One region of the Sporosarcina sp. Y1009 genome, then DNA from elsewhere that is predicted to be linked to it. Evidence: riboswitches for the same ligand, from Rfam matches in the RefSeq annotation. Region 1 holds a riboswitch; each other region holds the start of a gene.
What was found. Region 1 has a riboswitch for thiamine pyrophosphate ahead of thiM (hydroxyethylthiazole kinase). Riboswitches for the same ligand answer to the same signal wherever they lie in the genome.
Positions count from the first base shown of each region.

Region 1 (10,150 bases):
AGCTGTACTCGCAGTCTCATTTGTACTTGCAGGTTGCGCCGATAACAACAAGAACAATGAAGATGTCGCAACTGTTGAAGGCGAAAAGATTACAAAAGATGAGTTATACGATGCTATGGTACAAGCTGGCGGGCAAGAAGCACTTTCAATACTAATTGATGGTAAACTAATTGACCTAGAAGTAAAAGATGAAAAAATTGAAGTATCCGACGAAGAAGTTGATGAAGAACTATCAGCATTTGTTGAAACTAGCGGCGGAGATGAAGCTTTCAAGACCGCTTTAGAACAAAGTGGAATGACTGAAAAAGAATTCAAAGATAATATCGTTGAGTACTTATCTCTTCGTAAGTTATTAGAACCACGCATTGATATTACCGATGAAGAACTCGAAGCATTCTTTGAAGAAACAAAAGCGCAATGGGCACAAGCTGAACAAGTTCAAGCAAGCCATATTCTTGTTGATGACGAGGAAACTGCCAAAGAAGTCGAGCAAAAATTGGAAGACGGCGGAGACTTTGCAGAACTCGCTGCAGAGTATTCACAGGACCCATCGAACGCTAACAACGGTGGCGATTTAGGTTATTTCGGCAGAGGTCAAATGGTTCCTGAATTTGATGAAGCTGTCTTCGCAATGGAAATCGACGAAATTAGCGGTCCAGTTGAAACTAGCCACGGTTTCCACATTATTCACGTAACGGATAAAAAAGAAGAAAAAGAAGCGAGCCTTGAAGAATCAGAAGAGCTAGTAAGAGACGCACTTTTCGAAAGAAAAATGCAAACGGAATACGGCGCTCTAATTGCAGAACTGAAAGAAAAGTACACAGTTGAAAATAATTTATAACATAGCAAAGGAAAAGCTCATCGGGCTTTTCCTTTTTTATTTGAGATGATCACTATACTCCCGCAGATTCTTTCTTAGAATAAGCAACTGAACGATGATCATCGCAGCAATCAACGCCATCGAAATAATCCAACCACCGATTATTTTCCACTCTTCATTAAACGATGTAAAATTAAATACGATCTGTGGTCCGAATAATAAAATAGGAACTAGAATGGCAATCCACTGTTGTAACCAAATTGCACCGCTCACAAAGATTAAAGCACAAATTATCGCAATGACGATATTCATTTTCCATGATGCGACATAAAATGGATCAATAAAGAATGAACTAGAAAGTGCGACTGCAAAAAATAGGAGCATAACAAGTGTTACCGCAAAAAATGATAAAAAAAAGCTTTTCTTATTGGTCATTTCTTTTTTTGCCATGTTCCGAAACAATGCCCAGTAAATAATAAGCGAAACAATCGCTACAATCGGCAACCCAATTAGCTGAATGATATTCATCTCGAATGAACCGTTTAACGCAGATCCCATGGTTGAATACGCTACAAACAAAAGCCCAACAATCGGGATATATTTAAACCAAGAAGCAGAGTCATTGGTCATCTCTTTTTCCAGCGACTCCATATACTCCGCAGGTGACCCCGCCGTAATACTTTCAACACTTTTCCCGCGACTTTCAAGCTCCGCAAGATGATCTTCTAACTCCCCGTTACCTCTTCAATTTCAACTTCATTTTTCCCCGATGTGAATAAATACAACCGAACGTTTTTTACAAACTCATCACTTCTCTTTGACAGTTTCATGATGCTCCCCCTCTCTTTCCATTAAAAGATTAACGCCAATTGAAAGCTCTTTCCAACGCGTTTTAAATCCTCCTAGTTCCGTTCTTCCTTAAGAAGTCAGGGAATAACACTTCCGTTTCGGAGACGTGTATCGCAGTCGTCGCAAATCCTCTGCGTACTTCACGTTATATGATGATAAATCCTTCATATTCTCACAGACTCTTTCTTTTTTAGCACTAGTAAATGCATGATGGTAAAGATACTAATAAGAACCATAGAAATCACCACGCCACCGACCATTTCCCATTCCTTATTAAACGACGTGTAATTGAACACAATCATAGGTCCGAATAACAAAATTGGATAAACAATGAGAAGCCAACTTCCCAGCCAAATTGCCCCTACAACAAATACTAACGCACAAATAATCGCAATGAAGATATTCATTTTTGGTGAAGCTGTGTACAACGGATCGATGAACAACGAACTTGAAAGTGCGACTGCAAAAAACATAAGCATGACAAGCGCAACTGCGAAAAATGAAGCGAAAAAGCTTTTCTTACCCGCCCATTCCTTTTTCGCCATGTTCCGAAACAGTGCCCAGTAAATAATAAGCGATATAATCACCACAATCGGCAACCCAATTAGCTGGATGATATTCACTTCAAATGCACTATTTAGCGCGGATCCCATTACTGAAAAGGCAAGGATGATAAGTCCGACAATCGGTAAATACTTAAACCAGGAAAGATAGTCGTTCACCATCTCTTTTTCCAACGACTCCATATACTCCGCAGGTGATCCAGCCGTAATACTCTCAACACTTTTTCCTCGACTCTCAAGCTCCGCAAGATGATCTTCAAGCTCCCCCGTAACCTCAACAATTTCCTCTTCATTTTTCCCTGATGTAAATAAATACAACCGAACATTTTTTACAAATTCATCACTTCTCTTTGATAGCTTCATGATGCTCCCCCTCCCTTTCCATTAACAAATCAACACCCATTGAAAGCTCTTTCCAACGCGATTTAAATCCTTCTAGTTCCGTTCTTCCTTCAGAAGTCAGGGAATAATACTTCCGTTTCGGACCGTTCGGAGACGGACGCATAGCAGTCGTCACGAATCCTTCTTTTTGCATCCGGAGTAGCACGGGATAGATGCTTCCTTCACTGACCATTGTTAATCCAAACGTACCCAATCGCTCAATCATCTCATACCCGTATGTTTCCCCTTTACTGATGACTGCAAGAAGGCAGCCTTCCAAAACCCCTTTTAACATCTGACTCGATGAAGCCATCCATTTCCACCTCCACACCACTATCTTGTAATACATACTAGCAGACAGAAATTAAAATGTCCACTAGTTTGTATAACAACATAGCAGTCAAAAAAATCGACTCCAATTCGAGTCGATTTACTACAAATTATACTTCTAAATACCTCAACGCTTTCGCAACTTTCACCGTACGTTCCGCCTGGTGTTGGACTGCTGCTTTAATCGCCGCTTCGTCTTCAGCGATTTTTCCGTCCTGTCCAACGGTAACGCTCGTTCCGTATGGGTTTCCACCAGCTTCGAATGTTACTGGATCTGTAAATCCTGGGGCCGCCACAATTGCTCCCCAGTGATACATCGTCGTATATAAAGAAAGAATAGTCGCTTCCTGTCCACCATGTGGGTTTTGTGCAGACGACATTGCGCTCACTGCTTTATTCGCAAGTTTTCCTTGTGCCCAAAGCCCACCGACTGTGTCGATAAAGCTTTGCACTTGGCTTGAGACATTGCCGAAACGTGTGGGTACACTAAAAATGATGGCGTCTGCCCATTCCAGATCCTCATGTGTTACTTCCGGAACATCTTTCGTTGCCTCCACATGCGCCTTCCAACCTTCATTGGAATCGATTGCGGATTGTGGTGCTGTCTCCGGAATCTTTAATACCCTTACCTCAGATCCGGCTTTATTCGCACCTTCTTCGGCCCACTGCGCAAGTTGATAGTTTGTACCACCCGAACTGTAATATACGATTGCCGTATTTATACTATCATCCATCTTATTAGCACTTGTGTTCCCGAATAGTCTGTATAAGTAGCCCAATTTATTCACCCGCCGCTCTCACCAAGGAATTTAAATTAGAACTGGCTTCGGTACCAATCCGCTGCTGCAGCGACTTCAGATCCCGTTAACGTATGCCCGTTCATCTCCCAGTGTACTGCTGTACTCGCGCCTGCACCACGTAAAAGCTCATCCAACTCTTCAGATTCTGCAGCTGAACACATCGGGTCATTTTTCCCTGCGGCGATAAACACCGAAACCTCAGAGAGATCCGGCAACTCGACACCGCGTCTTGGAACCATTGGGTGATGCAAACTTGCACCTTTTAGCGAATCCCCATAATGGAACAATAAACTCGCCGCGATATTGGCTCCGTTTGAATAACCGAAAGCCACGATATTCGAACGATCGAAGCCGTGTTCTTTTGCAGCTTCATCTAGAAATTCATGTAGTTCCTTCGTACGGAAAATTAAATCTTCCTCATCAAATACACCTTCCGCTAGTCGACGGAAGAAACGCGGCATACCGTTCTCAGATACATTTCCTCGTACACTCAACACCGATGCTTCTGGATCAATCATTTCAGCTACTGGTAATAAAGCCTGCTCTGTCCCACCAGTCCCATGCAATAATAACAAAACAGGTTTCGACGTATCGCTACCTTGCTTAAAAATATGCTTCAAGTCAAATTCCTCCTTTAAATTCTTTTCCCAATTCGTCCAATTCATAAACTGTCTTGAATTCGAGATAATCTTATCAGAGAAATTTTGCATTGTCAAAGAGGTTGTTTCACTCGAAATTAGAAAATCGCCAATATTGCCAAGCAATTACGCCAGACATCCAAGCAAGCCCCTTACTTTTACTGAGATGGATTGTACGCCACTTACTCCCTTCCCCACGAGCAATATAGATTTCATGATGGGGAGCTTGGTCATGGAAACCAGTCATATCAAACGTGCCATCGCGTCTAAAGACGGTTCGCACTTCATAGTCGATAGGAGGGGCTGTGACTAGCGGATTGGCAACAGCATGTGTCAGTAAAAATCCAACCTCACCTGGTCGATGTTTGTTTTCCTCCAAAATAATGCCCTCGCTTGAGGCGACACCTTCTTCCCGGATACGACCGAATCGATCATAGGCAATCGTTCGACCAACGTCTTTCTCAAACGACATCAGCGGATGCTTACGATAATCCAGCGTTACATTTATACGTGTTCGGTACTTATCACTTTCTATATCAAAGTCTCGACCGTCACCTTGAAATGAATGATTTTTCGACAGTGGATTTGGATTTTTGATCACGTCATCTTGTAAAAACGTTGCGTAGCGAAATGCCCAATGATCTACATGACTTCTATGTTTCTTTTTGAGAACAGGGATCAGTAAAAGCCTCGGTTTCGCAATCAACTTCGAAACTGTGTATCGCTCCATAGCAGGTTCTGCGTGGATCGCCGCTTTACCAAATCGCTCAAATACATTGGCTACAAACGATTTACCTCGACTCATTCGCTCTTCCGACTTTCTCAGCAGCCGTGTGGAATGGATTCGATATGTATAGGATTCATCTAACGAAAAATCTCGATCAATGTAGCGATTCCCTTTAACTGCCTGCATATATATACCGTTGCGATAGATTTCATAGGTTTCAACATCTTTAATTTCTTCCCAAGACAATGCGATTTGTGACTTTGCAACGATCGTTGTCATCACGAGAAATTGAAGTGGATTTTTAATATTCTTTTGTTCAGCAAATGCCGAAGTTTGAAGCGCAATGACATCTACAACTTCATCATTGACAAGTCGTTCAATTGAGTAATGGTACATTTTTGCGTGTTTGAAATTACCGTCCGAAAACTCGGCGACTGTCCCTTCATATAGGAGTTCTCCATCTCGATATACTTGGTAAACCCCACCGACGTCTCGCCATGTGAAGGTGATTAAATCATGTGTATGGGTAATGGCCTCCACCTCAAAAAAATCATTCGTTTCCATACAAAAAACCACACTCCCTTTAGACAGAAGTGTGGCGTATTTTAAAGTTTGTTATACGTCTTGACTTACATTTCAACACCCGTAAGTGCAAGTGTGATGTGACCTTTGAAATTTCTTGTCGCTTCTTCTGTATTGTCACCATTTGTAATCGCTGAAATGACCGCAACGCCAGATGCACCAGCATGGATAACCTGGCTCGTCTTTCGCTCAGTGATGCCACCAATACCCACGACTGGTAAGCCTGGAAGTTCGGCGACGATTTCTTTCACAAGTGCCGTTCCAATTGCAGAACCAGCATCCTCTTTCGAATCTGTTTCAAATAATGGTCCGACACCAACATAATTAGCACCCGCGTCTGTTGCGGCTAATGCTTCGTTCAATGAATGTGTTGAAACGCCGAGCACTTTATCTGCACCGATTTTCAAGCGCACATCTGAAACTACGCCGTCGTCTTGACCGATATGAACACCGTCTGCATCAATTTCAAGCGCTAAGTCCACATCATCATTTACGATAAATGGTACTTTGTATTCTTCACAAAGCGCTTTACATTGCAGCGCCAATTCTTTTAAATCGTCACCAACGAGCGCGCCTTCCCCTTTTTCACGGAGTTGGAAAGCTGTTATACCACCTTTTAACGCCCCTTCGAGTACTGCTAGCGGATCTCTTCCACCTATGTTTGGTGTCCCCATTATAAAATAAAATTGTAGTTTACTTTTATCCATTGATTGCAATCCCCTCTATAAGTTTCTCGTTTTTCATTCGTCGTCCGTATGCCCAATGATTTGTTGGACCATGCCCGCTTCCTATGCTTAGACCATCTTCAATTGCCGCATGGATAAAATGTTTTGCGGAAACAACCGCATCTTCAAGTTTTTCTCCATTCGCAAGAAATGCCGTCAAGGCGGCAGCGTATGTGCATCCTGTTCCATGTGTGTCTTTAGTGTTTACCCAAGATGACCGAACTAAAAACTTTGTGCCTATATTAGACATGAACAGATCTTCAGCAAAGGGTGCATCTCGTCGATGCCCCCCTTTTATGACGACAGCCTTCACGCCTAAGGCTAGTATATGCCTGGCTGCTTCTTCTATGTCTGCATCCGTTTTGATGGTTAACCCCGTTAGTACTTCAGCTTCTGGGATATTCGGTGTTACAACAGCCGCTAAGGGTAACAGGACCGATTTCAATGCCTCTACTGCCTCATCGCGAAGCAAAGAAGCTCCCCCTTTGGCAATCATGACTGGATCGACAACTAGAGGAATTCCACTGCCCTGAATCGAATCTGCAACTGCATGAATAATTTCCGCTGAAAACAACATGCCTGTTTTTGCGGCCTTCACTGTAAAGTCCTCTGTAACTGCTTTAATTTGCGCTGTAACCATTGTCGGTTCCATCGCTTGAATTGCTGAAACGCCATGCGTATTTTGAGCCGTGACCGCTGTTAGTGCTGATGTGCCAAATACGCCAAGTTCCTGAAACGTCTTGAGGTCCGCCTGTATCCCCGCGCCCCCGCCACTATCCGAACCCGCAATTGTTAATGCTATATTTACCATGTTAGAACACGTCCTTTATTATGTTAAAAGCCGCCCCTGAAAACGATAGGAGGCGGCAACCATAAATTAAAAGGATATGGCGGATGCCCACTTTCCTACGTCGGTATCATCCGAATCAGGTTCCAAGGGTCCGCGCAAACTCGCACATCTCAGCCCATTAAGGCCCCCCTAGTGGTTATCAAACTATTCAGCTTTGATTCACTATAACACATATAACCTAGTTTCCGAAATAGAAGTTGCAGTGTGTTTTGGATGTTTCGGACGATGTTGCGTTCTTTTGACGAAACGTTGCGTTCTCCTCGGAACGTTGCCTTCTAGGGACAAAACATTGCCTTCTTTTGCTAAAACGTTGCCTTCTCCAGGCAAAGCGTTGCGTTCTTTTGACGAAACGTTGCTTTCTCCTCGGAACGTTGCGTTCTCGGGACAAAACGTTGTCTTCTTTTACTGAAACGTTGCCTTCTAGGGACAAAACATTGCCTTCTTTTGACGAAACGTTGCGTTCTCCCACAAACAATCATTCTCGTCTTGCGAATATTCCAAGTTGTGGTATAGTAACTGTGAAAACTACATAAATGATTTTGCCACTAGGGGTGTCCTTTTTAAGGACTGAGATGCATATGGATATGCGGACTCTTATTACCTGATCTGGTTTATACCAGCGGAGGGAAGTGGGACTGCGCATTTCCATGGACTTTATTTTAAAAAACCGCAGGCCGCTTCTTGATGCTATTTCAGGAGGCGGCTTTTTCATTTACAAAAATGACTAAGGGCGGGAATAATTATGATGCAAAGCAAAAATCTATTATCAAAACTACGTGAGGAACAACCACTGATTCACTGCATCACCAATATTGTGGTCGCGAATTTTCAAGCGAATGGCTTACTCGCACTTGGAGCCTCACCAGTGATGGCAGATGCTATTGAAGAAGCTGCAGAAATCGCCGCCGTGTCATCTGCAACAGTTTTAAATATAGGTACGTTAAAACGCACAACCATAGATGCTATGATTCTTGCAGGAAAAAGCGCTGTGGAACATGGATCTCCAGTCGTGCTCGATCCAGTTGGCGCAGGTGCTACTTCATTCCGAAAAGAGTCCGTTCTACGAATATTGAACAATGTGGATATCACTTTAATTCGCTGTAATGCAGGCGAACTTGCTACAATCGCTGGGGTTGATTGGCAAGCAAAAGGTGTTGATGCTGGCGATGGCGATGCAGACATCGAAGAAATCGCAAAAGAAGTTGCTGTAAAACACAATTGCCTTGTTGCGGTCTCCGGAATCATTGATATCGTCACCGACGGGTATGAAGTCATCAAAATAACAGGTGGCGATCCACTTATGACGCGCGTCACTGGCGTTGGCTGCCTATTGAGTAGTGTCGTAGGTGCCTTTCTAGCAGTTGCAAATGAAAATCAGCTAGAAGCTACCGCAACCGCGTTAACTTTTTATAAACGTGCTGGTGAAAAAGCTGCAGAACTCGCAGATGGACCTGGTGATTTCGGTGTCCACTTCCTAAACGCCTTTTATTCAAAGGAGGCGATTAAAGGATGAGCACTAGAAAAATTGCGATTATGACGATGTTTGTTGCGATTGCTGTTGCTGGATCAGTTTTCGTTTCATTCCCCGCGGGGATCGCTCGGGCATATCCTATCCAACATGCAGTTAACGTGCTTGCTGCGATTATGCTTGGACCGATACCCGCACTTACAATCGCGTTTATGACCGGGCTTGTTCGTTTACTAACAGGTACAGGGTCACTGCTTGCGTTTCCGGGCGGGATGATTGGCGCTTATTTGGCAGGTGTGATGTACAAGCGATTTGGAAAGTCGGTATATGCCGCAATTGGTGAAGTGATTGGGACGGGTTTGATTGCGCCATTTTTTGCGATTCCGTACGCAAAAATCCTAATGGGTACGACTGTCGGTACTTTTTTCTTCGTCCCGCCATTTTTAATTTCCAGCTTTAGCGGCGCAGCATTAGGATTACTGCTAGCTGCTCGGCTGCAACATACGCAAGTCGCGAAAAAACTTGGAACGATTGAGTAATGAAAAAGCCGCTTTTGGCGGCTTTTCATACTTATCCTCAAGCTGAAGCATTCGATAAAAAACGTTTCTTTAATTGGGTCGAGAGTAGCTCAAGTCCAATTGCGATGACTAATATGAAATAAGTAATGAACCCAACTTCTCGTAAATCGAAGTAGAAACCAGAAGCCATTAACAATTCGAAACCGATACCGCCTGCACCCGCTGCAGCACCCATTGCAACTGCAACCGTGAAATTCGTTTCGAAGCGTAGAAATGACCAGGATAATAAAGAACTTGCAGTTGAGGGAATGACAGCATGTGTGACAATATGCCACCAATTTGCACCACTTGCGCGTAGTGCTTCGATAATGCCCTCGTCTACTTCTTCAAATAATTCGGAGAAGGCTTTCACTAAAAACGCGACTGAATGGAAGACCATCCCAATTATGACCGCCTCACTTCCAAGGCCTGCTGCGATTGCAAAGATCAATACCCATAAAACAGTTGGCACCGCGCGAATAAAAGTCACGACGACGATAATCGCATTGGAAACAATCTTAGGCGATAAATTCTTGGCTGCAAATAAGGCAACAAACAAGGAAATGATGACACCTATCAGCGTCGAAAGAAAGCCCAGTCCCAACGTTAAGCCGATTTGGACAACCGCATCCCATAATGTAAAATGACTGAAAAAGGGTTGTAAAAACATCACTTTCAAATTATATAAGGTATCAATTGTGGCTTGTACGATTGATATCCCTTTTAAGTCAAAGGTCAAAAACCCGTAAACCGTCAAAAAAGAAAGGGACAAAAACGTCATTAACATAACAATCTGGGTCTTTCCCCATACTTTAATCTTTATTTTCCCGGCACTCGTCTTCTTTTTATAATCATAAGTC
Region 1 is NZ_JBYHFO010000005.1:264,266-274,415, reverse strand. Features, by position in the region: gene AC25Y1_RS08930 (foldase protein PrsA) at 1-841, shown strand, start outside; gene AC25Y1_RS08925 (HAAS domain-containing protein) at 878-1,471, opposite strand; gene AC25Y1_RS08920 (DUF1129 family protein) at 1,834-2,595, opposite strand; gene AC25Y1_RS08915 (PadR family transcriptional regulator) at 2,573-2,926, opposite strand; gene wrbA (NAD(P)H:quinone oxidoreductase) at 3,054-3,677, opposite strand; gene AC25Y1_RS08905 (alpha/beta hydrolase) at 3,758-4,408, opposite strand; gene AC25Y1_RS08900 (DUF3238 domain-containing protein) at 4,470-5,672, opposite strand; gene thiE (thiamine phosphate synthase) at 5,738-6,397, opposite strand; gene thiD (bifunctional hydroxymethylpyrimidine kinase/phosphomethylpyrimidine kinase) at 6,390-7,226, opposite strand; TPP riboswitch at 7,302-7,406, opposite strand; TPP riboswitch at 7,803-7,910, shown strand; gene thiM (hydroxyethylthiazole kinase) at 8,008-8,778, shown strand; gene thiW (energy coupling factor transporter S component ThiW) at 8,775-9,272, shown strand; gene AC25Y1_RS08875 (ABC transporter permease subunit) at 9,310-10,150, opposite strand, start outside.

Region 2 (10,150 bases), on a different contig from region 1:
TACGAGGAGATACATATGCCTCAACACGGTGCAAACCAACTCTTTCAAAGGCAAATTCAGTGACCAGTCGAACGGCTTCGGAACCAATCCCTTTTCCAGTATGCTTTTCATCAATTGAATAGCCAATGAAGCCACTTGAAAAAGGAAGTCTTTTAATACTGTAAAGTGATATATGGCCAATCAATTGACCTGAATCATATTTGAATATTCCGAAGTTATATTCTCTACGATCTCTCATTTGAAAAAGTGACTCTCTGATTTTATCTCTTTGAACCGTAACCGTATAAAAACCAGGTTCTTGTCTCGGTTCGAAGATTGACCAATACTTCTTATTCGCGCTTAATAGTTTTGTAAAAATCGTCGCATCCTCTTCAGTTAAAATCCGTAAATAACAACGTTCACCTTCGAGACGATTCATGTTTGATCAACCTACTTTAGCAGTGAGTTCAAGAAAGTCCTCAACATCTTTCACACATAGTGCAACGCCTTTGGCCCAGAATTCTTGTTTTGTAATGTCTTCCCCAAGATGTTTCATCGCAAGGTCTTCGACACTCATGACCGCAGTATCACGTAGAAGCGCGATGTACTTTTCTTCAAATCCTGCTCCTTCTTCCAACGCTTTTGCATAAATACTAAGCGAGAACAAGTAGCCGAATGTATATGGGAAATTGTAGAACGGAACACTCGTAATATAAAAATGTAGTTTCGATGCCCAAAAATGTGGGTGAACCGTATCGAGTGCATCCCCGTATGCTTCACGTTGTGCTTCTTCCATTAACTCATTTAATCTTGTTGCTGACACAATTCCTTTTTCACGTTCTTTATAAAAACGAGTTTCAAATAAGAATCGTGAATGAATATTCATGAAAAATGCAACACTCCGCTGTATTTTATCTTCTAATAGTGCAATTTTTTCTTCTTTTGTTTCTGCTGCTTTAACAGCTGCATCTGCAACAATCATCTCCGCAAATGTAGATGCTGTTTCCGCCACTCCCATCGCATAGCGACGGTTCATCCAATGGACTGGACGCAGGGCATACGAATGGAACGCATGGCCAAGTTCATGTGCAAGTGTCGCTACGTTTGACATAGAGCCGCTATACGTCATAAAGATACGTGACTGCTCTGACATCGGCATTCCGGTACAGAACCCGCCTGGACGTTTGTTTGGACGATCCTCTGCCTCAATCCAATTTTCTTCGAATGCTCTACGTGAAAATGATTCTAATTGTGGACCAAACTCACCGAAATGCTTTAAGATAAATTCTGCACCTTCTTGGTAAGACAGTTCCTTCGTCGATTCTGTTACAGGAGCGTCGAGATCATACCAATTCATCTTTTCAGTTCCTAGTATGTCGGCTTTTGCATGTAAATAATCTACAAATGGTGCTTTGTTAGCCCCGATTGCTCCCCACATTGCGTCAAGCGTTTCTTCGCTCATACGATTTGTTTGTAAAGGCTCTTGAAGGACCGAATCCCAGCCACGTTTTTTATAGACAGCTAATCTAAATCCAGCTAGATGGTTTAATGTAGCTGCAAAAAAGTCCTCTTTTTCTTCCCAAGCATTTTCAAGTGCCTCGAATGACCGTTTTCGAACAGAAGCATCTGCACTTGAACTCAAATTGGCTGCCTGCCCCACCGATAATACTTTTTCTTCACCATCTATACTGATGGTAATCTTAGTATCGCCAACAAGTTGGTCATAAAGCTTTCCCCATCCATGATAACCATCAACGCTAAGTGCAGTGACTAAGCTTTCTTCTTCTTCTGAAAGCTTTAAAGCCACCTCTTCTCTCCACTCTGTTAATATAAATGAAAACTCTTTTAATTCCTGGGATTCCATAAGACTATCCCATACCCCATCTTCTGTCTTCGATAGGGTTTGTTGAATTTTCAGCATAGCTGTTGAGAACCGTGCACTTAACGAGCTAGTTTCACCTTGTAATAATAATGCTTTTTTATCAGTTGTATCAGCTGCAAGATAGCATCCAATGACTGCACCTGCTTGAGATAAATTCAGTGCTACGTTTTTAATAGAATCGATTACGTTTATAATGTCAGATGCTGCTTCCACAGATGTCGGAATATTGAAGTCAACTGCTGCTTTTTCTAGTGAATCAAGTTTTTCATCTACACCATCTAGATGTGTTCTAAGCTCTTCTGAATTACTTCCACCTTTAAAGAATACATCTAAATCCCATACTTCAGAATACTTTACCGTGGTCATTCAATTTCCTCCTTGGGCGTTTTCAATTTTCTAAATATGCTTTTCCATTATAACATGAAATTTCGAGAATCGAAAAAAATCCATCATTGTGACAGAAGTTTCATAATTATGATGAGCAGAGTCATGATTTCAAATGTATACTGATGAATTAGGAGGATTTTAACATGTTGCGAATATTTTTGATGACAACTTCACTCTTTATCACGATTTTTGTTTATATTACTTCACTCATCAACCCTATCAATAATCATACTGCAACTGAAATTATGAATCGGTTACCTATTCTATTTACACCTGCCAGTTATGTCTTACTGATTTGGGTTCTCATCTATATAGGTCTTTGTGGATGGCTTTATAATTTTTGGCGCACGCAAACTAGTCATAGTCAATCAGTCCTAACCACAAGAGCGATTTTATTCATTTTTATTACATTACTTAATATAGTGATGCTATATTCTTGGCATTATGAATTATTCACCTTAGAATTTGTTGTGATATTAATTCTTCTGTTATTGACAATTGCTCTATATTTTACGTATCCCAAAAGAGAGAACCGCTTATGGGATCGTGTTCCGATATCTTTACTTTTAGGGTGGGGTATCCTATCCATGATAGAACTAACCAATTATCTCCTGAGGCTTCACGAATGGGGCGGTTGGGGACTAAGTCATTCACTTTGGACTGTCTTCTTTTTGACCATAGCAACAGCAATTGCTCTCCACTTTATATATCATTACCATGATATTACATTTAACGCAGTATTCATCTGGTTTTTTGTTGGGATTGCAGTAAAAAATGGATGGGACGAACTATTTGTTACGACAGCTGCTCTTTTCTTATCCGCTGTCATTAGCGCTAGCTTTTATTTTATAAAACCTTCTGAAAAATAAAAATCGCCTATGCATCCATTTTGGAAGCATAGGCGATTTTTTATATGCGCTTTAATAATCTAGGTGCTGTTGTGAATAGTAATACGGCAACAATTGCACAAATAATTATGGAAGGAATCATATAGCTACCGTTATATATTAGCGAATAAAGCCATGCTGGTTGCCCTTCAGGCGCGAATTCACCAAAAAAGACAATCCCGCCGAGATAATGTATTAAGTAACGAAGCAGTCCGCCAATTACTGTTCCTATAATAATGGCTAACGCCATACCACCTTTGTTCTTTTTCGCAACATTTCTGATTAACCAAATACTTGTAATTGCTGCTAATCCAACGAGGGTATAGGCTAACGTATAATCAAGCAGCGCTTGTGCCCAGTGAAACACTTTACCACCAGTTATTAGTTGTAATAATCCGCTTATAAAACCAGTTAACATACCGCCAGCTAGTCCCCATCTAAATGCCATGAGAATAATCGGCAACATTGAAAGCGTAACTGATCCACCTTGTGGCATAACAAATACTGTTAACTGATCAAGTACAAAAGAAAGCGCCCCTAAAATAGCAATTTCCAATAATAATTGTAATCTACCTCTGTTCAAAATAATCCTCTCCCTACTAGTTGTCGCAAGGATGTCGAAGTGAAATAAAAAAAGACATCCCGGATAGAACGGGACATCTCTATGTAAGAAAGAAGTACGGCACGCACTTCTTCCATTAAGGTCTGTTTCCATCCACATCCCTACGCAAGAATAATCTTACAGGTTCGAAGGGTCAAAACGTTTGTCTTATCTCAGCCGAAAAGGCTCCCCTTGTGGTTTAACTTATTAAGTTTTCCTTATCAATTGTATAATAGATGCTATTTTATAGCAAGCTGACCCTATACGTTCAAGGAGGGCTTCGGGTGACAAATCAAAAACTAGTAGGTTCCTTATGTTACTTTAGTGTATTCTTTTTTCCTTTATTGCTGCCGTTTGTCATCTATTTGGTTACGGATGAACAGGAAATTAAAACTCACGCAAAACGTGCATTCATTTCACATATGATTCCTGTTATTCTTTTAATTGCAGGTGTTATCATTTTTTCTCTTTCTATATTTTCCTTTGAGAACAGAGTCACTAGCATTCTAAGCGGAAGCTTTGATTTTTGGAGTCTGGCCCCATTTGTTTTCACCTTAATTTATTCAGCATTATTTTTAGTTGTTATCGTGTGGAATGTTTTCCACGGTGTCAAATTGTTAAAATGAATAGTCGTCTCCCCTATACCTCCTGCATATATTGATATTATGTGTAGGCTTTTTTATACCGTTTTTTATGCTATAGTGTAGGATGGAAATATAGGTAAGCAAGAGAGGATTGTATAATACATGATTGCTAAAACAGAACAAGATTTTACAGGCTTAAAAAAAATCGGAAAAATCGTTGCTGAAATTAGAGATACAATGAAAGATGCAGCCGTTCCCGGCATGACAACGAAGGAATTAGACGAAATCGGCGGACGTCTTTTTAAAGAAAAAGGTGCTGCTTCTGCCCCTATAGCTGAATATGACTTTCCAGGATACACTTGCATTAGTGTCGATAATGAAGTGGCACACGGAATCCCAGGATCACGTGTTATTAAAGATGGAGATATTGTAAATATAGATGTTTCAGGATCTCTAGGTGGATACTTTGCAGATACAGGTATTTCCTTTGTCGTGGGGACACCTGATGAAAGAAAACAAAAGTTATGTGATGTGGCGAAAGAGGCATTCGATCGTGCAATGTTACGCGTAAAAGCGGGCTCTAGTTTAAGCGGCATCGGGAAAGCTGTCGAACGTGAAGCAAAAAGAAATGGCTTAGCTGTTATTCGTAATTTAACTGGCCACGGGATTGGAAAATCGCTACACGAAGAACCGCAACATATTCTAAACTACTACGATGCTTGGGATAAAACATTACTAAAAGAAGGAATGGTTTTAGCTGTTGAACCGTTCATCTCAGAAAAAGCGGAAAACATTGTTGAATTAGGCGATGGATGGACATTTGTAACGCCTGACAATTCACTTGTTGCACAAATTGAACATACAATTATTGTGACAAAAGACAAACCGATTATTCTGACTCAAATTTAATTATAAAAAGTTGTCGATAAAAATCCGAGGATTTCATCGACAACTTTTTTATTTCTTTTTATATACCGGTCTTTTAGGAATTGAAGACATTTCCTGAAGTCTTCCATTCCGCCAGATCTTTTCTACTGGGCGGATTCCTCTCGTCAACTTGCGGTAATCTCGCTCTTCGGCAGGTGTCAATAAGGAAAGCACTTCCCCGTCAGCACCCGCGCGTCCAGTTCTCCCAGAACGATGTACGTACTGCTCAACTGTATGCGGCGTATCGACATGGATAACATGTGTAAGACCTTCAATATCCAATCCACGTGCTGCCAGGTCCGTTGCGATTAAAATCGAAGCTTCTCCCTTACGAAAACTTTCAAGCGCAATTTGACGATCATTTGAACGCATATTGGAATGAAGAACGACGATCGGTGCTTTATCATAATTTAACTTCATATCTTTCACTCGGGCTTGATCAATATGATTTACGAAAGCAAGAGCTTGCAGGCCTTTTAAGTGAGATAACCCTCTCAATAGATCCGTTTTATCTCGAACGGTCGTGTTAATGTATGAGTGAGTAATTGTCCCCAGTTTCGGCATATGTTCCGCTTCAAGATGAATACGCAGCGGTTCGTTCATAAACTCGCTTGCAACCCGTTCAATTTCATCTGTAATCGTTGCTGATACAACAACCACTTGACGGTCAGGATTTGCACCATTAATCATATTTTTAATGATGACGCGATGTTCGCGTGATAATAGTAAATCGCCTTCATCAAGTACGATATGTTTAACTTCAAATATCTTAAGCTTTTTTGATTTAATAAGTTCAGCAAGTCTACCCGGTGTCCCGACGACAATTGTGGGTTTCTTTTTTAATCGATCAATTTGGCGTTTCGTATTAGCACCGCCAATTAAAGGAGCTACAGTTATATTACTTCCAACGATCCACTCTCGAATAACATCAGTTATTTGAATGGCTAATTCCTGTGAAGGCGCTATAATGAGTCCCTGAGTTTGTTGTTTGCTGCCATCTACTAAATGTAAAAGAGGTATCGTGAAGGCAAGCGTTTTTCCAGTCCCAGTTGGAGATTGGGCAACGATATCCTTACCTGCTAGAATTTCTGGTATCATTTTTATTTGAATTGGCATTTCATTTTTAAACTTCCATTTATCTTTAAATATATCGTCCATTTTTTCTACGAAAGACATCTTTATCCCTACTTTCAGTCTGTTCTCTCAAGTGTATCACAGCTTATTACCATCATTAAACTTTCCAACAAAAAAACATTCAGAAGTTGCGTACGCACACCTCTGAATGCATCATTATTTCAATCGATAACCACAAGTCGTAATTGCTGCTTCTGCAAGGACAAGTAGCGAATCGATACATCCTTCAAGCTTAAGTTCTTTCCGCACGATTGACAATTCTGTACAGCCAAGAATGAGTACATCGCAACCGACTTCCTTCATCGCATGACTGATTGCCGCCCACTTATCAGGATCGGCAGGATTCCCCGCTTTTACATCCTCATAAATAAGTGACATAACGAGTGATTGGACATGAGGATCTGGCAAAACAGGTGTCAACCCATATCTTTCACACGCATCCTGATAAACGCCAGAGGAAATTGTCCCTGTCGTCGCTAGAATCCCTACTCGTTTTGCTTGAATCTGTTTTGCACGTGCAACTGTTTCATCGATCATATTAATAATAGGCAGTTCCGATTCCTTTTGAATTTGATCGTAAAATGTATGCGCAGTGTTGCATGGCATAATGATTACTTCAGCTTCAGCAACACGAAGTCGATTCGCATCTGAAATTATATAGGGAACCGGATCATCTGTGCTCTCCCCTAATATAAATGCGGTTCGGTCAGGAATTGTTGTATTATTGGTAATCACCATATTGATATGTTCTTGGTCTGTATCAGCATCCGTAAGACGGACAAGCATTTCACCAATATACATTGTCGCCAATGGACCCACGCCGCCAAGAATTCCCAACGTTTTCTTTTTCATATCCTCTTCAAAACCTTTACTATATGATGTCACCGACAGTTATCTTCGACTTATTTTCTTCCGTAAGTTTTGGACTTTCGGAACTAATGACACGACCACATTGTACATAAATGGTTTATAGACCTTATTAATCTCACCTATGTACTGCGCTGGTTCATCTTTATCGCAAAAACTCTTTTTGAACATGTATAATCCATCATTATTTGATAGTTCAAAAACACCACCAAAGTCGTATTGCTCAGCGCCTGTCTCTATTCCCCATTTAATCATTTCGTAATTCATAAGATGGTTCGGATTTAAGTTCCGTTTTACATTCGTACTTCCTGCATAGAGGAAATATAATTTTCCGTAATAATTAATCGTCAAGCCAGCTGCTAATATATCATCCTCATGTGTTGCAATATAGATTCTGCAATCTTCCCCAAAGGAATCACGAATCTGCTTAAAGTATTCAACTGACCTCGTTGAAATTTTGTTCCGCTCAGCCATTGTCATATAAGCATCATGTAGGATTTCAATATCTTCATCACTCCTAGAGTAACGAACTTCGACACCTTTTTTAGCTGAACCACGAATTGAACTTCGGCATCTTTTAGAAAACTTCATCATGATTGAATCTTCATCATGATCCTCCAAATAAAGAATCATGTTTAATCTTGGTTGTATTAACTTGTCTTGATCATCATCTTTGGATATTAACTTGAAACCACTATTTTGATATAGATTGTACAAGTCATCTGAATAATTCACTTCCGGATCAAACTTCAGCATGATTGCCTTATTTTTCTTAGCAACAACCTCTACTTCTTTTATCAATTCTTGCACTAGGTTAATATCTGAAATGTCACATACTGGTCCTCTCGGAGCATATAAAACGGAAAATCCACCTGGTAATCGTTTTATTAGTATAGAAAGTGCAGCGACAATTTCACCATTTTCCTCCAGATAAACATGTTCGTTCCCCCAATCATCCTTTACCTCAGACCAAAGTCGATCCTGAGTTACAGAGCGAAATGTTGAATTTCGAACAAAATCATCATATCTTTTCACGTCTTGCTTATTCGATTTATCAAGCAAAGCCATTTCATTAAACCCTCCATTTTCTCGAACGCAATACCATTCGAGACATTACCTTACTCTTTCACCTTAAAATACTTTTCAAAGCGACCATAATAATCTTTATAAAACGAATTTAATTTAAATCGGCGAATGAGTCCTAAATCTTTTGGATAATAAAGTGTACTCGATGATTCACCTTTTTCGAATCGATCCACCACTTGTTCTTTCAATTCCTCATCCATCGTATATTTAATCAAAAGATCTTTGGGAACGGTGTGCCATAGATGGTTATTCGTACCGTATTCAGTCGATGCTGGACGGTCATAAACGCGGTCTTCTACAAGGTATTTTGCCATATTATATCCATTTGCTGTTACGAAGTAGCTACTTCTTCCTTGACGAATATTCAATTCGAAGATTTTATATTTTCCGTCTCGACGATCGTATTTTAAATCGATGTTCGCGTAGCCTCTAAAGCCAATTTCTTCAAGAAACTTTTTATACTTTGCATATATTTCTACGTTTTCTTCGCCAATAATCCCGACATAATTCCCGATAAGAATCGGTGTGTAATCTTCAAGAATCACCCGTCCTAAACACATCATTCGAACTTTTCCATGCTGGTCGACATACGCATTTAACACACGCATCACCGTATCATTTCCAGGTATGTAATCTTGAATAATCAGTGAGTCTTCATATGCAGATGAATAGATAGCTTTAATCGTTTTCTGAAAGGATTCATTATCATGAAGAACATATGCTTTTTTCTTTCCTTCAAACTGTGCATTGAAATACGTCATACTGTCCGACGGCTTAACGACGATTGGAAACTCAAAAGGAAGCGTCATTTCAGGATCCATACCTTTTTTGAAAATTAGCGTATCTGGATAATCCAGTCCATACTCCTCGCAAATCTCATAAAATCGTTCTTTATAAACGACTTGATCCATTAACGCCTCGCTAATGAATGGCAAAATATAATGTGGTTCAAGTTCTGCTTTGTGTCGAATGGCAAGTTCAGCATAATTTTCGTTACTCGCAATCACAAGTAACTTTTCCGCACGACTTTCAAGTTCTTTATATAAATCAAGCATACTTTCAATAAAGTATGTAGGTTCGTCCAACTTTTCGTAAATCTTTTTTTCAACAATCTTGCTGTGCATCGTTGGCAATATATGCCCTTTCGTTACAACAATGCTCTTAATACCGTATTGTTCATGGAATGCTCTTGCCATGCCATACGCATTATCATCTGATCCCAGTATCACGGGTAGAAAATCTTTTTTTCCCATCATTAACGCCTCATTTCTTTAGGAGGAACTCTTCAAAAGGTTATCCCAAAAACGAAATTTAAATAGTTTTTTTGCATTATCATACGAATGCATACATGTTTAAATTTACGTGATAAAACAAGCTCTGTCAATTTTTCAAGCGATTTCCGACCATTTCTTCATAAACACTATTAGTTATTCAGGTAGTCATTTAAAAGGATAATTAATCCAGTTTAATCTCTGGTGAAGTGGGGAAAATAAAGAACAATACATGCATTGCAACTCGAATGGAGGTTTATTAGATGGATCCATCAAATAAAAAGAAGAACGAGAACGTTGAAATGGGTACTGATTGGGCTAAAAATGCGGAAGATGCTGCAAAAAAAGCAGAGGCTCAAGTTTCAAAATTAAAAGAAGAAGCACAACAACAACTAAGGGGTAGTAAAAGTGCTTACAATAACCCGACTGATAATAAATAAAAATGACTATCCAGTACTCATAGCGAGTACTGGATTATTTTATGTTTTATTCTCTATTCCGGCAGAGCTATTTTTGATAAGATCCTCAAAAATATGCCTTAATGT
Region 2 is NZ_JBYHFO010000014.1:29,126-39,275, forward strand. Features, by position in the region: gene AC25Y1_RS15010 (GNAT family N-acetyltransferase) at 1-418, opposite strand, end outside; gene AC25Y1_RS15015 (M3 family oligoendopeptidase) at 425-2,227, opposite strand; gene AC25Y1_RS15020 (tryptophan-rich sensory protein) at 2,392-3,117, shown strand; gene thiT (energy-coupled thiamine transporter ThiT) at 3,158-3,718, opposite strand; TPP riboswitch at 3,839-3,939, opposite strand; gene AC25Y1_RS15030 (magnetosome magnetite crystal formation protein family) at 4,021-4,362, shown strand; gene map (type I methionyl aminopeptidase) at 4,483-5,229, shown strand; gene AC25Y1_RS15040 (DEAD/DEAH box helicase) at 5,278-6,405, opposite strand; gene cuyB (cysteate racemase) at 6,538-7,233, opposite strand; gene AC25Y1_RS15050 (lipid II:glycine glycyltransferase FemX) at 7,273-8,316, opposite strand; gene AC25Y1_RS15055 (carboxylate--amine ligase) at 8,367-9,587, opposite strand; gene AC25Y1_RS15060 (hypothetical protein) at 9,869-10,045, shown strand.
Region 2: linked by a shared signal. The riboswitch ahead of thiT (energy-coupled thiamine transporter ThiT) and the one ahead of thiM (hydroxyethylthiazole kinase) in region 1 are both predicted to bind thiamine pyrophosphate.

Region 3 (10,150 bases), on a different contig from region 1:
ACCCCTCCTCCCGGTTCATGACTTCATATAGAACTTCTTCAAATAAGTTTTTCGTTTCTTCATCAACTGTTTCGCCAATCATTTCTTTATAAAATCCAGTAAATAGCTGGATATCGTCCATTTTGCCACGTTCTGTTTTTGTTTCTGTGTCCATGCTCTTAGTCGGCATTAACATCTTCCGTTCAACATGCATCGCATTTGGATAGACCGACCGAATCTTTTCCATTGGAAATAAAACCGGTGTCTCGTCAAGAAGTTTTACAAATACGTAATCCTCGCTAATTGGATGTTTCTGTATTTCTTCAATGGTGCCTTCAACTGTACGCATATCTCGATTCGGGATCAATTCACGTTTTTCAACAGTAGCATTTCCTTCATGGTCTAATTCCACGATGAAAAAACTTTTCTTATGATTCTCTTCAGAAATTGAATATTTAAGCGGCGATCCTGCATAATAAATGGTTTTATCCAACACATAGTGGGCTTGATGCAAATGACCGAGCGCTGTGTAATGGAATTTCTCAAACAAATGCGCCGAAACGTATTCCGCTCCTCCAATCGCAATTGGCCGTTCTGAATCACTCGTATTCTCTTCACTTTCCCCGTGCGGCGTGACAAAGGCATGCCCAACAAAAACATGACGTGCTTTGTCGTCCATCTTTTCGTAAATGCCCTCTGTGATTTTCTTCATAGCATCTTGATGATTAGAAATTGTTTCATCCGCGTGGAGATGTTTAATCACAGATGGATCCGCAAACGGCACAAGGTGAAAATGGACTTCGCCGAATTCGTCCTGTAAAACGACTGGTTCAATTACTTTCGACACTTGACCTGCAATAAAGTACCCGTTCTTCTGCATAAGACTACTACCAAAATGAAGGCGTCCCGGGCTGTCATGGTTTCCTGCGATTGCAATGACTGGTATTTTCATGTCTATCACAATTTTCTCCAGTACTTCATCAAGTAATGCCACCGCTTCTGTTGGCGGAACCGCCCGGTCATACAAATCACCCGCAATGACAATCGCATCAGGCTTCTCTATTTCTATCGCTTCGATAAATTGGTTTAATATAAACCGTTGTTCGTCCGTCATATAAACCCCTTGAACAAGCTTGCCCAAATGCCAATCCGCCGTATGGAAAAATTTCATAGCTTACTTCCCCCTTTTGTTACTCTTTCTTACTACTTTACAGTAAAATCGTCCAAAAATGAATTCCTTCTATCTTTCCTCCTATTTCCAACCAATAATTTGACCTTCTAATTCCTATATGCTTATACTTAATAGAATCCAATTTCATAAGATCCACCACTAGGGGTGCTCGATAAAGAGCTGAGACTGGCGAATGAATGCCTAAACCCTTTCAACTTGAACCAGATAATGCTGGCGTAAGGAAGAGGTGACGACGTATAAAATTCTACCCGTCTATTATCGGGGATAAAAATTTGACTGTCTACAACCCACTTCTTTTTCAAGGAGTGGGTTTTTTAATTGGGAAAAATTCTTAGGGAGAGTGTTAGAAATAAAGTTCACTGACCGCTTGCATGAGAAGACATTACCGATTTGGAGACAGAATCATAATCATCCATTTGTAAAAGGAATTGGCGATGGGACAGTTGATCAAGAAAGCTTCCGATTCTACATGGTGCAGGATTACTTATATTTAATCGATTACTCAAAGGTTTTCGCAATCGGCGCTGTGAAAGCTGATGATGTTGAAACGATGGGGAAATTTGCTAGTTTACTGGAAGGTACATTGAATACGGAGATGGCGCTTCACCGAAAATACGCAGCAAGATTTGGCATTTCAGAAGATGAACTTGAGAATGCAAAGCCATCCCCTATTGTCCTTGCCTACACCCATTACATGCTGCATGTCAGTCAAAAAGGAACGCTTGCGGAAGTTGTCGCAGCTGTCCTCCCATGTGCTTGGAGTTATTGGGAAATCGGAAAAGAACTAAATGCGATCCCAGGGGCGGCAGATCATCCGCTATACGGCGACTGGATTCGCATGTATTCTTCTGAAGCATTCGGTGAACTAGCAGGTTGGTGTATCGATTTAATGAATGAAGTCGCAGAAGGAAAACCTGAACATGAGCTACAAAAACTTGAGGAAATCTTTTTAAATACGACTCGCTTTGAATATATGTTCTGGGATATGGCGAACAACAAACAAATGTGGCCAGAAGTTGTAGGCGTTGAAACTGCTGATGTTGGAATTTAATAATGTCTCGTTTGGTTATGATGAAAAAATGGTACTGGACGAACTTTCATTTACAGTTCGTCCAGGTGAGTTTATTTCAATCTTAGGTGTAAGTGGTTCTGGTAAAAGCACGATTTTCCGCCTCGTCACGGGCCTCGATAAGCCACAAGCGGGTGATATCACTCTTGAGGGTAATAAAAATGGGGATCGGTTAGGAAAAGTAGGCTATATGCCACAACAAGACCTCCTTCTGCCGTGGCGAACCATTTTGGAAAATGCCTTTTTCCCCCTTGAAATTAAAGGAATTGATAAACAAACTGCCTATAAAGAAATAAAATCATTGTTGCAAGAGTTTGGGTTAGAAGGGACCGAAGATCAGTATCCATCTGAGTTATCAGGTGGCATGAAACAGCGCGTTGCCTTTTTACGCGCTGTTCTTTCAGGAAATCCTTTGCTACTCCTTGATGAACCCTTTTCTGCACTTGATGCGATTACGAAATTATCGATGCAAGAATGGTTACTCGAGCAATGGGAAAAAAGAAAGTCAACAATTCTATTCATCACACATGATGTAGACGAAGCATTATTTCTCTCAGATCGTATTTTTTTATTGAAAAATATACCTGTTACTGCTATTGAAAAAATCTCAATTCCACTACCACGAGAACGAACGCGTAACGATTTGCATCGACCTGACATGTTGGAATTGAAAGAGCAGTTGCTTAGTACGCTACGGAGTGAGGTTTCTTTATGAGAAATACAGCATCTTTATTGATCGTAATCTTGTTCTTTGTCCTTTGGGAAATTTGCGCACGGACGATTGATAAAGCGTTTATTCTTCCGTCCCCTGTTCAAATTTTAGTTCGCCTTTGGGAATTAAAAGATGTTCTATTTTTAGTCCATTTGCCTGTGACTCTATTGTCAATTGTCATCGGACTTATGCTTTCAATCATTTTGGGTATTGCAATTGCAGTTTGGATGTCTTTAAATGCTAGTGTACAAAAAGCAATCTATCCGATTTTAATCGCATCTCAAATGGTGCCGGTGATTGCGCTTGCACCGATTTTCGTACTTTGGTTCGGCTACACGATTTGGAGCAAAGTCGCCGTCGCTGTATTAATCACCTTTTTTCCCATTACAGTGAATACCTTTGATGGGTTGTCTTCCGGAAAAAGGGAAACTAAGGAATTATTTTTAACAATGGGGGCTACGAAAAAAGATATATTCTTGAAGTATTCTATACCCATTGCACTTCCCCACTTCTTTTCAGGATTAAAAGTCGCTGTCACGCTAAGCGTCATCGGTGCAGCCATTGGAGAATGGTTAGGCGCCCAAGCAGGACTCGGGTATTTCAGTCGTCGCATGATGACACAATTTGACGGGGCGGCGGTATTTGCACCGATTTTCGTTCTAACCTTTGTTGGAATTCTATTATTTGTTTGTGTGACTTACATTGAAAAACGCATGTTAAATTGGAGGACAAAAAGTTGAAAAATCTTAAACTGATTTTAGGTAGCATCCTGCTTTTATTCGTATTAAGTGCTTGTAATAATGATGAAACAGAAAAAGTGAGTATTATGCTCGACTGGTATCCGAATGCTGTACATAGTTTTCTTTACGTGGCTGAAGAAAAAGGCTATTTCGAAAACGAAGGAATTGAAGTGGATATTCAGTTCCCGGCTAATCCTACAGATCCGATTAACTTAGCGGCCGCTGGGAAAGTGACGATGGGCATCACATATCAACCAGATGTTATCATCGCGAAAACAGAACAAGATATTGCGGTGAAATCGGTAGGCGTACTTGTTCAGTCCCCACTCAATCATTTAGGATTTTTAGAAGAGAGTGGCATTACATCTCCGAAAGATCTTGAGGGAAAAACGATTGGTTTCACTGGAATTCCACTTAACGAAGCAATGATCGAAACGATGATGGAAACAGATGGTGCTGATTTCAACTCGGTTACAATGGTCGATGTCGGATTCGAATTAAGTTCATCCATCGTTTCTAAAAAAGCAGATGCAGCTATCGGCATGTTCATCAATCACGAATTTCCAATGTTGAAGTATGAAGGATACAATCCTGGACATCTAGATCCAACAGATTACGGGGTCCCCTCATTTTACGAACTAGTAGTCGTAACGAGTGATGATACATGGGCTAAAGAACAAGATAATATTAAAGCTTTTTGGCGTGCAGCAACAAAAGCCTTTGAGGACATCGAAAACAATCCAGATGAAGCACTAACGATTTTGTTGAAACATCAGGATAAGGCGAACTTTCCTTTAATAGAAGAAGTCGAAAAAGAATCGCTATCCATTCTGCTTCCGAAGATGAAATCTAATGGTAAATTTGGCGATCAGGATGCAGAAGTATGGGAAGTCACTGCGGATTGGATGGAAAAAGCAGGATTACTCACGAAAGAACCTAACTTGGATGGAATTTTTGTTAATGTGAGAGATTGAATCTATTTTGCGGCCGTTTTTCAAGGTGTTATTGTCGTATAGGTGTAGCCTAGAGTTTATGCTCGTTGCGCTTCGGTTTTTGCTCGTTGCGTGGTTCGTTGTGCTCGTTGCTCGCGGGTTTATTTCCGTAACGGGCTTGAAGGCTCAAGCTTATATGTTTAAATCAAAAAACTGGCAACCACCTTAAAAAAGTGGTTGCCAGTTTTATGGTTAAAAATCAGATAAAGGAACAATCTCCCCTGTTACCGCATTAACGCCTTCCGCTGCATCAAGTAATCCGCATAAAATATACTTTTCCGTAACGGAATCATATACATACGTCGGTGTGAGCGAAATGTAGGAGACTAACTTTTCAAATGCATCTTCATGCGAGACAACTGCTTTTTCGGCAGGTGCGAATGTATCGAAAATCTCGAACACTTCCCCGTTATCTACGTAATTTATTAAAGTCATTGTTTCTGGGTCGATTAAAACGACGACTTGACGGTTAAAGACAGACGATGTTGTTTCATCCATAATACAAGTTGCTTTGATAAAATGTTCAAGTCGTTGGAGTGTTTCAAGTTTCCATATACCGGATTCTTCTGGAAAATCTGAGCGAAACACGTCGCGGACGATAGCTTTAGATTGTTCGATTTGATCTGCTGTCACAACTAGTTTTTCTGCAACATCTTTGCCTTCCAGAGCATCCTCAACAGTTGCTTCTGAAAGTGAATCGATTTGCTTGCGCACCAGTTCTCCTGTTAACGGTTCAGTCCATTCAATGACCTCGTCTACTTTAACTTCCAAACGTTCGTGTTCTAAAAATGGAATGCTACGCATCCCGTCCAAAGTTACATAAACTTCTTCCATTGCATAGACCGGTACGAATCTTTTTTCAGCCTCAAAAGGGAAATTCACTAATTGCAGTTGTCCAGTTACAAATGGTTCAATTTCTTCAAGCGTCAATGTGAATTCTGTTTCCACAAGGTCTTCATTAGACGGAATTGGATCATATAATTGATAAGACGTTAGTTTCCCTTCGTTATCAAATTCAACTTCAATCATTCCAGCTGGTGTAATTTCAACTTCTCTGATATTCGGGCTGAATTGAAAACCGTTTTCGAGAACGTCTGTCTTCACAAAATTTTCGCTATATATTAAGCCGGTTTCAGATTCAATCCAATTCCCGACTTCTTGTTCTGTTTTATTCGGGAAATGAGTTTTTGTGGCAAATGATTTACCATCTACAAAAATAACGCTTTCAATAATTTCTTTCTGAATACTATATTCCACAATCGCTGTGCCTTCAGGATTTATATCTTCTTCATATTTCCCAGAAATCACATTCGGGAAAAATTCCATATTGAATTTATAATACGCTTCCCCTGTACCATTTCTTTCTTTATGTATTGAGAACGTTTCTAATTCGTAATTGTCCAGACCCAATTTCACTTTCACTTCATCGGCAATCTTTTGTAAACGCTTATCCATGTCGTCACCTTTTTCATATGTAGTAGAAAAAAGCTGAATGCATATAGCAATCAGCTTTTTATATTATTTATAATACACTTTATCTACATTGTATTTCGCGTACTGTGTGTTAATAATATAGGTTTCTAAAATATCGCGTTCCATTGGTTCCTCAACGAATAGAATCTCAATTTTATTTACTTCTTCGCGGTGGTTTTTAAGCGGTGAGACACTATCATCAAAATGCTTACGTACACGTTGACGAAGTTTACGCGCTTTACCTACGAAAAGTAATTCATCTTTATGATTATAAAATAAAATAAGTCCACCTTTATCACGTGGTATTTCATGAAGATCGATAAAACCATACACAGGCTTTATTTTCGGTGCATCGGTGTTCTCATCTTGTTTTCGTTGAATGATTGTTAAGTCTGGTTTTGGTACATTGATTGTAATCAATTCACTTTCACGTCCTCTTCTATTCTAGAGCTAAATATTACCACAAAACGCTGCGAAAAGCGAAGGTCAGCAATCAAGAACTTGTACTGGATAATAATTGGTTCAATTTCTCTATGAGTTCTTTGGTTTCTTCATGACTTTTCAAATTCGACATCATTCCCTGTATGACTGCTTTGCGATAATCTTTTCCCACAAGTTCTTGTTCAATCACTTCTAAACTAATCAATATATCTTCGTCAGATACGATTTGTTTCAATAAATCAATGTCTTTCAATAACTCTTTAGTAGTTATCATCGTGTTACTACCATTAACACGATAGCCAATTAGCTGGTCAGACTTTAAGAACGGTTCCGATAAACCTTCCACAATTGAATCCGTTCGATTTACGATATAAGCCCCTAGTTCGACATAATTCAATTCATCTTTATTAAATACGATAATTTCAATATACCCTTTAATGAGCCCACTCAATAAAACGAGGAGATCAGGCATATGTTTTTGAATATCGTCTCCATAGACATCTAGAAGAAGTTTTTCCTGCATCTCATATGTGTGTTGTCGCAATTCATTTATTAACCCAAGCATTTCCACGTTGCCCGGGCTTGTCTGTTCTCGCATTTGCATCAAAATAAAATCCGAGTAACGGGCAATTTCTTCAAATTGGACACTAAAAAATAACTCGAACCTTTCCCTAGTACCAACATCTAGATCAAATAAGCTGCCCATTCTTTCAATTAATTTATCACTAAAGTATTCGAAAATCGAAAACAACAGACTCTCTTTCGATTTAAACGAAAGATAAAAAGCACCTTTGGAAATACCACAAGCATCTGTAATATCTTGAACTGAAGTCGCAGCAAAACCATTTTCCGCGAATAGTTCGGACGCCTTTTCAATAATTAATACTTTTCTTTTTGTCACATTTAACAGCCCCTAAGCCCATTGATCATCTAAAATATCGTTATACTCGACCCGTGACTGACCGGTCAATTTATATAGTAAAGCATACATAGTTCCCCGTCAAAAAAATAGTCTTTATCAATGAAGTGTAATCTTTGACAAATGACTGACCGGTCATTTACTATGAATGAGTACATCATTTATTAAAGCTAAAAGCAAGTTTGGAGGTATCTAATTATCGTTCACTGCAATGCATCATTTATCTATCTGGAAACGGACCTAGTTTTCTAGATTATTAAATAGGAGATTGATTATTCTATACGTTGTATCTGATGACTGACTGGTTAGTAATAATGATATCGCAATAGAAGCAATCAGTCAAAAAACATTTTTTGGAGGGTCTTATGAAATCACTTGTAAACTTCGTAATGAAAAATAAGTTAGCGATTTGGCTCCTTACATTCATTATAACAGCTGCTGGCCTTTATTCGGGGACGCAGATGAAATTAGAGACAATACCGGATATAACAATTCCAATCGTAAGTGTCACAACAATTTACCCGGGAGCGACACCTGAACAAGTGGCCGAGGATTTATCGGAGCCGTTGGAAAAAGCAGTTTCAGGTATTACCGGATTCACTTCCGTCAGCTCCACGTCTTATCAAAATGCATCATCACTGCAAATTGAATTTTCCTACGGAACAGACATGGAAAAAGCAGAAATCGAAGTTGAAGATGCGTTAAAGAATGTAACCTTACCAACTAATGCAATGGAGCCAAGTGTTGGTAGAATAAGCATTAATGCTTTTCCAGTTCTCGCAGTGAGTGTTTCTGATAAAGATGCGAATCTTGAAGAGTTAACGATAAAAGTTGAAGAAAACCTTATTTCTGGTATTGAAGCCATCGACGGGGTTTCGAGCGCAACAGCGTCCGGACAACAGATCGAAGAAGTTAGCTTAACTTTCGATCACGAAAAGATGGCATCACTGAATTTAGATGAAGAAACAGTAAAAATGATTGTAAAAGGTTCAGATGTGAAAATGCCATTGGGACTTTTCCAATTTGGTGATTCAGAACAATCAGTTGTTGTTGATGGAAATATTACAACTGTTGAAGATTTGAAAAACATCTTAATCCCAGTAATTCCTGCAGAAATACCAGGGCAAGATGCAATTCCAGGAACGGAAGAAATGCCTGGCCAAGATGAGATAGGCAGTGAGACTCCTGAAGCTGGGCAAAATGCCGAGCTTCCAACAGTTACATTAGGAGAAATTGCAACGATTGAGCTCATCGGAAAAGCCGAATCGATTTCAAGAACAAATGGCGAAGAAGCGATTGCCCTTCAAATCGTCAAAACACAACAAGCGAATACAGTTGATGTTGTCAATGCCGTGAAAGAGCATGTTGAACAGTTCGAAAAAGAAAATGACGGCGTAACCATTTCTACTACGCTTGACCAAGGTAAACCTATCGAAGATTCTGTAAATACGATGTTAAATAAAGCCCTCTTCGGAGCACTTTTCGCTGTATTGATCATCATGTTGTTCCTACGAAATCTCAAGTCGACAGTGATTGCAATTGTATCCATCCCGATGTCACTACTCATCGCGGTTATTTTCTTGAATTTAATGGATATTACGTTAAACATGATGACGCTTGGTGCAATGACCGTCGCAATCGGTCGTGTTATCGATGATTCCATTGTGGTTGTCGAAAACATATTTAGGCGAATGAACCTCAAAACCGAAAAACTGAAAGGAAGAGCACTTGTACGAGAAGCAACACTTCAAATGTTTAAACCCATTACGTCGTCCACACTCGTTACAGTTGCTGTATTTATCCCAATCGGTTTAGTTGGCGGAATGGTCGGCGAATTGTTTATGCCATTCGCATTGACAATGGTCTTCGCACTATTGGCTTCATTGCTTGTAGCCGTTACAATTGTCCCAATGCTTGCTCATACATTATTTAAAAAGCAAATCTATTCTAATGAAGTAAGTGTAAAAGCAGACAAAGGAAAAGGCAAAATGTCTGCTTTTTATGAAAAAGTATTAAAATGGACATTAAATCACAAACTGGTTACCTCTGCAATTTCGATTGCCTTACTGGTCGGAAGTCTATTTTTAGTCCCAGTGATCGGTGTGAGTTTCTTACCAGAAGAAGAAGAGAAGATGATGTACATTACGTACACGCCTGAACCTGGTGAAACACTAGAAACTGTCAACGAAAATGTTGAAAAAGCTGAAAATTATTTGATGGATTTAAAAGATGTTGAAACAATCCAAGTATCTGTCGGCGGTGAAAATCCAATGGCACCTGGCGCCTCTAATGGAGCGCTCATGTTTGTGACATTCGATTCGGATACTGAAGAGTTTACAAAAGTAACAGAAGAAACGATTCTCGAACTCGAAAAATTAGCAACTACTGGCGAATTTAAATCCCAAGACTTTGGAATGGGTGCGAGTAATGAAATAAGCTATTACGTTTATGGAGATAACATTGAAGATATTGAACCTGTTATCAATGACATAGAAAACGTTTTGAATGATGAGTCAGAATTGCGAGATGTTAAAACAAGTTTGGCAAGATCATATAAAGAATATACACTTGTTGCAGATCAAGAAAAACTTACACAATTCGGTCTAACAGCTGCTCAAATCGGCATGAAGTTG
Region 3 is NZ_JBYHFO010000001.1:105,294-115,443, forward strand. Features, by position in the region: gene AC25Y1_RS00500 (exonuclease SbcCD subunit D) at 1-1,150, opposite strand, end outside; TPP riboswitch at 1,302-1,410, shown strand; gene tenA (thiaminase II) at 1,521-2,222, shown strand; gene AC25Y1_RS00510 (ABC transporter ATP-binding protein) at 2,209-2,955, shown strand; gene AC25Y1_RS00515 (ABC transporter permease) at 2,952-3,692, shown strand; gene AC25Y1_RS00520 (ABC transporter substrate-binding protein) at 3,689-4,666, shown strand; gene AC25Y1_RS00525 (hypothetical protein) at 4,877-6,139, opposite strand; gene AC25Y1_RS00530 (nucleotide excision repair endonuclease) at 6,203-6,577, opposite strand; gene AC25Y1_RS00535 (TetR/AcrR family transcriptional regulator) at 6,651-7,499, opposite strand; gene AC25Y1_RS00540 (efflux RND transporter permease subunit) at 7,883-10,150, shown strand, end outside.
Region 3: linked by a shared signal. The riboswitch ahead of tenA (thiaminase II) and the one ahead of thiM (hydroxyethylthiazole kinase) in region 1 are both predicted to bind thiamine pyrophosphate.